2 regions of the Streptomyces siamensis genome follow, and region 2 is predicted to be linked to the other one. Evidence: predicted binding sites of a transcription regulator. Region 2 holds the regulator's gene; the other holds the start of a gene.
The links. The regulator HrcA, encoded in region 2, represses chaperone genes, less so after heat shock. The targets are predictions, from matches to a motif close to TTNGCACTCNGNNNNNCNGAGTGCNAA.

Region 1 (5,263 bases), on a different contig from region 2:
GTTCCATCAGGTCGTGGCGGATGATCGCGACGATGTCGCCGACCGTCTCCTCCTCGTCGAGGGCGGGCAGGACCACGCTGACCGTCGAACCGGTGGCGCGTTTCGCGGCCATGAGCTTGTGGAGCGGGCGATCGGACACGGACCAGGAGCGTGTGCCCAGCCAGCGCTCAACTTCTTCCAGCACAGTCTGCGGCTCCTCACTGTTTGATCACATGCTCTCATCGGCATGCCCGCCGTGGCAGCGGCTGATCGGCTAGGGCCGTCTCGCGGTTCGGACGACAGGTTCAACTGTCCTGGCCGTCGGTTACAGTCTTGAACAACGCGGGTGACCATCGCATGTCCTGGATCGTCGGCGCGTAAGCAGTTCAATAGTCAAACAATCAAATACCGCTCATCCAGAGGGGCAGAGGGATACGGCCCGATGAAGCCCCGGCAACCCTCCAGCCGGTCTCGTACCGATCGACGTCTCGATCGCACCGCGAGGCTCCCGGCTTGGGAAGGTGCCAAATCCGTCTCACGGCGAGATGCGTCGTGAGGAAGATGAGGAGAAAGGGCCTCGCCTCCATGGCTGCGCAGACAGTTGCAACCACCACGAACTCCGTCGACCTCGGTCCCGCCGCCGCCCTCTCGTGCCGGGAGTGCGGCCACCGCGTGCCCCTCGGCCCGGTCTTCGCCTGCGAGGAGTGTTTCGGCCCGCTGGAGATCGCGTACGACTACTCGGCCTACGACACCGAGGAACTCCGCAAGCGCATCGAAGCGGGCCCCGCGAACATCTGGCGCTACGCGCCCCTGCTGCCCGTCCCCGCGGACGTCGCCGAGAAGCCGAACATCAACCCCGGCTGGACCAAGCTCGTCAAGGCCGACAACCTCGCCCGCGAACTGGGCGTGACCGGCGGCCTGTACGTGAAGGACGACTCCGGCAACCCGACGCACTCCTTCAAGGACCGCGTCGTCGCGCAGGCCCTGGAGGCCGCCCGCGCCTTCGGCTTCACCACCCTGTCCTGCTCCTCCACCGGCAACCTCGCCGGCGCCGTCGGCGCCGCCGCGGCCCGCGCCGGCTTCCGCTCCTGCGTGTTCATCCCGCACGACCTGGAGCAGGGCAAGGTCGTCATGGCCGCGGTCTACGGCGGCGAACTCGTCGGCATCCAGGGCAACTACGACGACGTGAACCGCTTCTGCTCCGAGCTGATCGGCGACCCGGCCGGCGAGGGCTGGGGCTTCGTCAACGTCAACCTGCGCCCGTACTACGCGGAGGGCTCCAAGACCCTCGCCTACGAGATCTGCGAGCAGCTCGGCTGGAAGCTCCCGGACCAGCTGGTCGTCCCGATCGCCTCCGGCTCCCAGCTCACGAAGATCGACAAGGGTCTCCAGGAGCTGATCAAGCTCGGCCTCGTCGAGGACAAGCCGTACAAGATCTTCGGCGCCCAGGCCGAGGGCTGCTCGCCGGTCTCCGTCGCCTACAAGGCCGGGCAGGACGTCGTCCGCCCGCAGAAGCCGGACACCATCGCCAAGTCGCTGGCCATCGGCAACCCGGCCGACGGTCCGTACGTGCTCGACATCGCGCGGCGCACCGGCGGTGCGGTGGAGGACGTGAACGACGAGCAGATCGTCGACGCGATCAAGCTGCTGGCGCGCACCGAGGGCATCTTCGCGGAGACGGCCGGTGGTGTGACCGTCGGCGTCACCCGCAAGCTGATCGAGAACGGTCTGCTCGACCCGGCCCTGACCACGGTCGTGCTGAACACCGGCGACGGCCTCAAGACCCTGGACGCGGTGGCCTCGGACACCGGCCTGACCGCGACCATCCGCCCGAACCTGGACTCCTTCCGAGAGGCTGGCCTCGCATCATGAGCGTCAACGTCCGCATCCCCACCATCCTGCGCACCTACACCGGCGGCCTGGCCGAGGTGAGCGCCGAGGGCGCGACCCTCGCCGAGGTCATCGCCGACCTGGAGAAGAACCACACGGGCATCTCCGCGCGCGTCCTGGACGACCAGGGCAAGCTGCGCCGCTTCGTCAACGTCTATGTCAACGACGACGACGTGCGGTTCGAGCAGGGTCTCGAGACGGCGACGCCTGACGGTGCGGGCGTGTCGATCATCCCGGCCGTCGCCGGAGGCTGACCCCCGAGCGGTGACATGCCGGCCTGGGCGCGAGGCCCGCGGACGGACGTCACCGAGAGTGAGATCGTTACCGAGGGTAATGCCCATCACCGAGAGTTCATCGAATTGCCCCCTCCGTGAGAGAAACGGAGGGGGCAATTCTGCATGGTTGAGCACGGTACAGTTGGGGAACCCGCTTGGCATTTCATGCCGGACGCATATGAGTACCTGTGCGGCACCCGACAAGAAGTAGCCAAAGTGCCCCGCCTTTTTGAGCCGTTTATGGCATTTACGGGGCCCGACTTGCCCTGAATCTTCGCACATTCTCCGCATATTCCCGATCGGCCGTGCCCAGAATTCTCGTCCGATTGACCTGTTGCAGACGGCAGTTGGGCAGATACATTCAGCCGCGGTCGACGCGTTCCGGCGCACACCCCCAACCGTTGGGGGGTGAGGTCTGACCCGGATCCGCGAAGTGTGGATCTGTGCAAGGGCCAGTAATAGGGGAGTTAGGCATGGCTCAGGGCACCGTCAAGTGGTTCAACGCGGAGAAGGGGTACGGCTTCATCGCGGTCGACGGTGGTGCGGATGTATTCGTCCACTACAGCGCGATTCAGATGGACGGCTACCGCACCCTTGAAGAGGGCCAGCGGGTCGAGTTCGAGATCTCGCAGGGTCAGAAGGGGCCGCAGGCGGACATGGTCCGTTTGGCTGCCGGCTGAAGCACGCGCCGACTGATTGTTCGACGTGACGAAGGGCTCGTATCCCCATGGGGTACGGGCCCTTCGGTCTGTCCGCGGCGCGGGGGCCGTCCCGTGGTCCGCTCCCGTGCGCCCCTGTGTTCACCTGGGGATCCGCTGGAGCCGCTTGCACTCGACAGGGGCGAGTGCTAATCATTGGCGTTAGCACTCTGAAGGTGAGAGTGACAACGAAGGACCGGGTCGGTGAGGCCCGCAGGCCGGGTGGGGCAAGGAACCACGAGGCATGCAGGCCGTCCGTCGCGGGCGCCAGCGCGGTCCTGTGAGCTTTCCACCCCAGTCCGGGAGGACCACTTCACATGGCCAAGATCATCGCGTTCGACGAGGAGGCACGGCGCGGCCTTGAGCGCGGTATGAACCAGCTCGCCGACGCCGTCAAGGTGACCCTCGGCCCCAAGGGCCGCAACGTCGTCCTTGAGAAGAAGTGGGGCGCCCCCACGATCACCAACGATGGTGTGTCCATCGCCAAGGAGATCGAGCTGGAGGACCCGTACGAGAAGATCGGCGCCGAGCTGGTCAAGGAAGTCGCGAAGAAGACCGACGACGTCGCCGGTGACGGTACGACGACCGCGACCGTCCTCGCCCAGGCCCTGGTCCGCGAGGGCCTGCGCAACGTCGCCGCCGGCGCCAACCCGATGGCCCTCAAGCGCGGCATCGAGAAGGCCGTCGAGGCCGTCTCCGGTGCGCTGCTCGAGCAGGCGAAGGATGTCGAGACCAAGGAGCAGATCGCTTCCACGGCCTCCATCTCCGCCGCCGACACCCAGATCGGCGAGCTCATCGCCGAGGCGATGGACAAGGTCGGCAAGGAAGGCGTCATCACCGTCGAGGAGTCCCAGACCTTCGGTCTGGAGCTGGAGCTCACCGAGGGTATGCGCTTCGACAAGGGCTACATCTCGGCGTACTTCGCCACCGACATGGAGCGTATGGAGGCCGTCCTCGACGACCCGTACATCCTGATCGCCAACTCGAAGATCAGCAACGTCAAGGACCTGCTGCCGCTCCTCGAGAAGGTCATGCAGTCCGGCAAGCCGCTGCTGATCATCGCCGAGGACGTCGAGGGCGAGGCCCTGTCGACCCTGGTCGTCAACAAGATCCGTGGCACCTTCAAGTCCGTCGCCGTCAAGGCTCCGGGCTTCGGTGACCGCCGCAAGGCCATGCTCGGCGACATCGCCATCCTCACGGGCGGCGAGGTCATCTCCGAGGAGGTCGGCCTCAAGCTGGAGAACGCGGGTCTGGACCTGCTGGGCCGTGCCCGCAAGGTCGTCATCACCAAGGACGAGACCACGATCGTCGACGGCGCCGGCTCTGCCGACCAGGTCGCCGGCCGGGTCAACCAGATCCGTGCCGAGATCGAGAACTCCGACTCGGACTACGACCGCGAGAAGCTCCAGGAGCGTCTGGCGAAGCTGGCCGGCGGCGTGGCCGTCATCAAGGCCGGTGCCGCCACCGAGGTCGAGCTCAAGGAGCGCAAGCACCGCATCGAGGACGCCGTTCGCAACGCGAAGGCGGCCGTCGAGGAGGGCATCGTCGCCGGTGGTGGCGTGGCCCTGCTCCAGGCCTCCCAGGTGTTCGAGAAGCTGGAGCTCGACGGTGACGAGGCGACCGGCGCCAACGCCGTGAAGCTCGCGCTGGAGGCCCCGCTCAAGCAGATCGCCGTCAACGGCGGCCTCGAGGGCGGCGTCGTCGTCGAGAAGGTGCGCAACCTGGCCGTCGGCCACGGTCTGAACGCCGCGACCGGCGAGTACGTCGACATGATCGCCGAGGGCATCATCGACCCGGCGAAGGTGACCCGCTCTGCCCTGCAGAACGCCGCCTCCATCGCCGCGCTGTTCCTCACCACCGAGGCCGTCATCGCCGACAAGCCGGAGAAGGCCGCCGCGGCCGCTCCGGGCGGCATGCCGGGCGGTGACATGGACTTCTGATCGACCCCGGTCGATCACCGTCCTTCGTTCCGAGGGCGGCACCCTTTCAAGGGTGCCGCCCTCGGGCGTTTTCGGGTGCGCGGTCCGGCTGTGTCCCCGCCTGAGCGTGGTCGGGATCACAGGTGTCGTGCGGGCGCGGCGGAATGCGGGGCCGGGGTTCGCGGGTTGTCGTGGAGGGGTGGTTGATGCATGTGCACATACCACCCGGAATGTCCCGCTCGGCGTCAGAGTGACGCCTCTCCGACCCCACCCGAGGAGACCGCTCCGTGAGCGACACCGCCGCCTCCCGCGCCGCAGAGATCCTGTCCCGGCCCGTTTCCCTGAACGGGCTGACCGTCCCCAACCGGATCGTGATGGCCCCGATGACCCGCATGTTCTCCCCCGGTGGAATCCCGGGCGAGGACGTCATCGGCTACTACGCCCGCCGCGCCGCCGCGGGCGTCGGCCTCATCGTCACCGAGGGCACCTACGTGGGCCACGA
Region 2 (5,263 bases):
GCGTGGGACTCGCTGGCCGGTGTCGGCATCTACGAGGCGCGGCCCCTGCGCACGCTCGAACTCTGCCCGAAGGACGGGATCGACCGCGACGACCCGTTGCTGTGGCTGTTCGTGCGCGACAGCGAGCCGTTGCAGCCCGGACTGCCCCGGCTGCGCCTCCGCGTCTCCTTGCGGCCCTCCGACGGGCGGGACGCCGTGGCGGCGGGCTGCCTCCGATGGGCGCCGGATCTCTGGTTCGGCGGGCGACGGATGGACTCCGGCTACGGCGGGGACCCCGACTTCAAAGGGCACCGGAGCCGCACCCGCGGAACCGGCGGCAGGACCGTCACTCCGGCGCCGTGACGAAGTCGATCAACTCCTCCACGCGACCCAGGAGTTCCGGCTCCAGGTCCTTGTAGGAGCGCACCCGGGACAGGATGTGCTGCCAGGCCGCGCCGGTGTTCTCCGGCCAGCCCAGGGCCCGGCACACGCCTGTCTTCCAGTCCTGCCCGCGCGGGATCCGGGGCCAGCCCGCGATGCCCACGGCCGACGGTTTCACGGCCTCCCAGATGTCGATGTACGGGTGGCCGAGCACCAGGGCGTGGTCGCTGGTGACCGCCTCGGCGATGCGGGACTCCTTCGTGCCGGGCACCAGGTGGTCGACCAGGACGCCCAGCCGGGCGTCGGGGCCGGGACCGAAGTCCTCGACGATGGAGGGGAGGTCGTCGACGCCCTCCAGATACTCGACGACGACGCCCTCGATGCGCAGGTCGTCGCCCCACACCTTCTCGACGAGCTCGGCGTCGTGGCGGCCCTCCACGTAGATGCGGCCCGCGCGGGCGACCCGGGCCCGCGCACCGGGCACGGCCACCGAACCGGACGCCGTGCGGGACGGACGTGCCGGCGCCGACGACGGCCGTACGAGCGTCACCACCCGCCCCTCCAGCAGGAAGCCGCGCGGCTCCAGCGGGAACACCCGGTGCTTGCCGAAGCGGTCCTCCAGGGTGACCGTGCCCGCCTCGCAGCGGATCACGGCACCGCAGAATCCGGTACCGGGCTCCTCGACCACCAGACCGGGGTCCGCCGCGACCTCCGGTACGGGCTTGGGCTTCTTCCACGGCGGAGTCAGGTCCGGAGAGTACTGGCGCATTCGGATGACGATAGGAGAAGCGGCGGGGCGGTGCGGGGGAGATCGCTACGACACGCCGAAACGCGCCGCCAGCGCGTCCCGCTGGGCGCGCACGAACGCCGCGTCCACCGTCGCTCCGTGACCGGGCACGTACACCGCGTCCTCGCCGCCCAGGTCGAGCAGCCGGTCCAGGGCGGCCGGCCAGTGTGAGGGGATCGCGTCGGGACCGGCCTGGGGTTCGCCCGACTCCTCCACCAGATCCCCGCAGAAGACGGTCTCCGGTCCGCCCGGCCCGCCGGGGACCAGGACCGCCAGATCGTGCGCGGTGTGTCCCGGGCCCACGTTCGCCAGCAGGACCTGGACGCCGCCGAGGTCGAGCGTCCACTCGCCGGACACCGCGTGCCGGGGGTGCACCAGAAGGTCCGCCGCCTCGGCCGCCGCACTCGGTCCGAGGCCGTTGCGCACCGCGTCCGCGCGCAGTTCCTCACGCCCGTCGGCGAGGACGGCGTCCAGCCCGACCGCCCCGAACACCTCCACCCCCGAGAACGCGGCCGCCCCGAAGACGTGGTCGAAGTGCGGGTGCGTGAGTGCGAGGTGCGTCACCCTGCGACCGGGCCCGAGCAGCCGCAGCGCCTCGGCGCGCAGCCGCGCGCCCTCACCGAGGCTCGACCCCGCGTCGATCACGAGCGCGGCGTCCGCGCCCACCACGAGCCCGACGGTGCAGTCCCAGACCGGAAGCCGCCGTCGTCCGACCCGGGGTGTCACCCTTTCCCACCCCGGCTCTTCCCAAGTCACGCTCATACGGAGACGCTAGCCGTGCGGACGTGGTGAGCACGACATCGCAGGCCGGCCCTTGCCCGGGCCGTACCTCACAGCCGTACACTGGGCCGGGGAACGCTGGCACTCGCGTGCGCTGAGTGCCAGGCCAGGGGCCACGAAGACCACGGAGCCGACTTCTGGAGGTGTGCGCGATGCTCAGTGAACGCAGGCTCGAAGTGCTGCGCGCCATCGTCCAGGACTACGTGGGCACCGAGGAGCCGGTCGGTTCCAAGGCACTCACCGAGCGGCACCGGCTCGGCGTCTCGCCCGCGACCGTGCGCAACGACATGGCGGCGCTGGAGGACGAGGGGTACATCGCCCAGCCGCACACCAGTGCCGGGCGCATCCCCACGGACAAGGGCTACCGGCTGTTCGTCGACAAGCTGGCCGGGGTCAAGCCGATGACGGCACCCGAGCGGCGGGCCATCCAGAACTTCCTCGACGGCGCCGTCGACCTCGACGACGTCGTGGCCCGGACCGTGCGGCTGCTCGCGCAGCTCACCCGGCAGGTCGCCGTCGTGCAGTACCCGTCCCTGACCCGCTCCACCGTGCGGCACGTGGAGCTCCTGTCGCTCGCCCCGGCGCGCGTCATGCTCGTGCTGATCACGGACACCGGGCGGGTCGAACAGCGCATGATCGACTGCCCCGCGCCGTTCGGCGAGACGTCGCTCGCGGACCTGCGGGCGCGGCTCAACAGCCGGGTCGCGGGCCGCCGCTTCGCGGACGTCCCGCAGCTGGTGCAGGATCTTCCGGAGGCGTTCGAGGAGCCCGAGGACCGCGGTACGGTCGCCACGGTGCTCTCCACCCTCCTGGAGACACTCGTCGAGGAGACCGAGGAGCGGCTGATGATCGGCGGCACCGCCAATCTCACCCGCTTCGGACATGACTTCCCTCTCACCATCCGGCCGGTGCTCGAAGCGCTGGAGGAGCAGGTCGTGCTCCTCAAGTTGCTTGGTGAGGCGAAGGATTCGGGCATGACCGTGCGGATCGGTCACGAGAACGCCCATGAGGGACTCAACTCCACGTCCGTGGTCTCCGTCGGCTACGGTTCGGGCGGCGAGGCAGTAGCCAAACTCGGCGTGGTCGGCCCGACCCGCATGGATTACCCGGGAACGATGGGAGCGGTACGAGCGGTGGCACGGTACGTCGGACAGATCCTGGCGGAGTCGTAAGTGGCCACGGACTACTACGCCGTGCTCGGCGTGCGCCGCGACGCTTCCCAGGACGAGATCAAGAAGGCGTTCCGGAGGCTCGCGCGCGAGCTACATCCGGACGTCAACCCCGATCCGAAGACGCAGGAGCGGTTCAAGGAGATCAACGCCGCCTACGAGGTGTTGTCGGACCCGCAGAAGAAGCAGGTCTACGACCTCGGCGGCGACCCGCTGTCCCAGGCGGGCGGCGGTGGCGCGGGTGGCTTCGGCGCCGGCGGCTTCGGGAACTTCTCGGACATCATGGACGCCTTCTTCGGCACGGCGTCGCAGCGCGGACCGCGCTCGCGCACCCGCCGGGGCCAGGACGCCATGATCCGTCTGGAGATCGAGCTGGACGAGGCGGCCTTCGGCACCACGAAGGACATCCAGGTCGACACGGCCGTCGTCTGCACCACCTGCAACGGCGAGGGCGCCGCACCGGGCACCTCCGCGCAGACCTGCGACATGTGCCGCGGCCGTGGTGAGGTCTCCCAGGTCACCCGGTCCTTCCTGGGCCAGGTCATGACCTCCCGCCCCTGCCCGCAGTGTCAGGGCTTCGGCACCGTCGTCCCGACCCCGTGCCCCGAGTGCGCGGGCGACGGCCGGGTCCGCTCCCGTCGCACCCTCACGGTGAAGATCCCGGCCGGTGTCGACAACGGCACCCGGATCCAGCTCGCGGGCGAGGGCGAGGTCGGCCCCGGCGGCGGCCCCGCCGGCGACCTGTACGTGGAGATCCACGAACTGCCGCACAACGTCTTCCAGCGGCGCGGCGACGACCTGCACTGCACGGTCACCATCCCGATGACCGCGGCGTCCCTCGGCACGAAGGTGCCGCTGGAGACGCTCGACGGCCTGGAGGAGGTCGACATCCGTCCGGGCACGCAGTCCGGGCAGTCGATCCCGCTGCACGGGCGGGGCGTCACGCACCTGCGCGGCGGCGGGCGCGGCGACCTGATCGTGCATGTCGAGGTCACCACGCCGACCAAGCTCGACCCCGAGCAGGAGCGACTGCTGCGCGAACTGGCGAAGCTGCGTGGCGAGGAGCGGCCCACCGGGCAGTTCCAGCCCGGCCAGCAGGGTCTGTTCTCGCGTCTGAAGGACGCGTTCAACGGCCGCTGACACGACCGTCGAAGCCGGGACCGGAGCCGCGGAGGGCGCTGACCAGGTGCCCTTCCGGCCGGTCCCGGACAGGCGGAAGGGTGGATTCGGACTTGTACGGAGGACGTGACAACATGCGGTCATGTCCTCCGCGCTGACCGATCTCTTCCCACTGCCGATCGTGCAGGCCCCCATGGCGGGCGGCGTCTCCGTGCCGCAGCTCGCGGCGGCAGTGTCCGAGGCCGGCGGACTCGGTTTCCTGGCCGCCGGGTACAAGACCGCCGACGGCATGTACCAGGAGATCAAGCAGCTGCGCGGACTCACGGCCCAGCCCTTCGGCGTGAACCTCTTCATGCCGCAGCCCGAGTACGCGGACCGGTCGGCCGTCGAGGTGTACGCCAACCAGCTCGCCGGTGAGGCCGCCTGGTACGAGACCGAGCTCGGCGACCCGGACAGCGGCCGCGACGACGGCTACGACGCCAAGCTCGCCGTCCTCCTCGACAACCCGGTGCCGGTGGTCTCCTTCCACTTCGGCTGCCCCGCCCCCGAGGTCCTGGAGTCCCTCGCCCGCGTCGGCACCCTCACCCTGATCGCCGCGACCACGGCCGACGAGGCCCTGGCGGTGCAGCGGGCGGGCGCCGACGCCGTCGTCGTGCAGGGCGTCGAGGCGGGCGGCCACCAGGGCACCCACCGCGACAACCCGGAGACGGACGGCACCGGCATCGGCCTGCTCTCGCTGATCGCGCAGGTCCGCGAGACCGTGCGGATCCCGATCGTCGCGGCCGGCGGCATCATGCGCGGCAGTCAGATCGCCGCCGCCCTCGCGGCCGGCGCGAGCGCCGCCCAGCTCGGCACCGCGTTCCTCGCCACCCACGAGTCCGGCGCGAACGCCGTGCACAAGCAGGCGCTGACCAACCCGCTCTACGTCCGTACGGAGCTGACGCGGGCGTTCTCCGGCCGCCCCGCGCGCGGACTCGTCAACCGGTTCCTGCGCGAGCACGGGCCGTACGCGCCCGCCGCCTACCCCGAGGTCCACCATCTGACCTCG

Region 1: a site for HrcA is predicted at 3,005-3,031, ahead of groL (chaperonin GroEL). Genes of this name have one in related genera too.

The regions. Positions count from the first base shown of each region.
Region 1 is NZ_BAABKB010000005.1:246,774-252,036, reverse strand. It holds gene ABEB03_RS12895 (glucosyl-3-phosphoglycerate synthase) at 1-184, opposite strand, end outside; SAM riboswitch class I at 389-547, shown strand; gene thrC (threonine synthase) at 565-1,851, shown strand; gene ABEB03_RS12885 (MoaD/ThiS family protein) at 1,848-2,123, shown strand; gene ABEB03_RS12880 (cold-shock protein) at 2,618-2,824, shown strand; gene groL (chaperonin GroEL) at 3,160-4,782, shown strand; gene ABEB03_RS12870 (NADH:flavin oxidoreductase) at 5,049-5,263, shown strand, end outside.
Region 2 is NZ_BAABKB010000002.1:646,453-651,715, forward strand. It holds gene ABEB03_RS05515 (hypothetical protein) at 1-342, shown strand, start outside; gene ABEB03_RS05520 (DUF3097 domain-containing protein) at 326-1,129, opposite strand; gene ABEB03_RS05525 (MBL fold metallo-hydrolase) at 1,175-1,909, opposite strand; gene hrcA (heat-inducible transcriptional repressor HrcA) at 2,080-3,099, shown strand; gene dnaJ (molecular chaperone DnaJ) at 3,100-4,236, shown strand; gene ABEB03_RS05540 (nitronate monooxygenase) at 4,358-5,263, shown strand, end outside.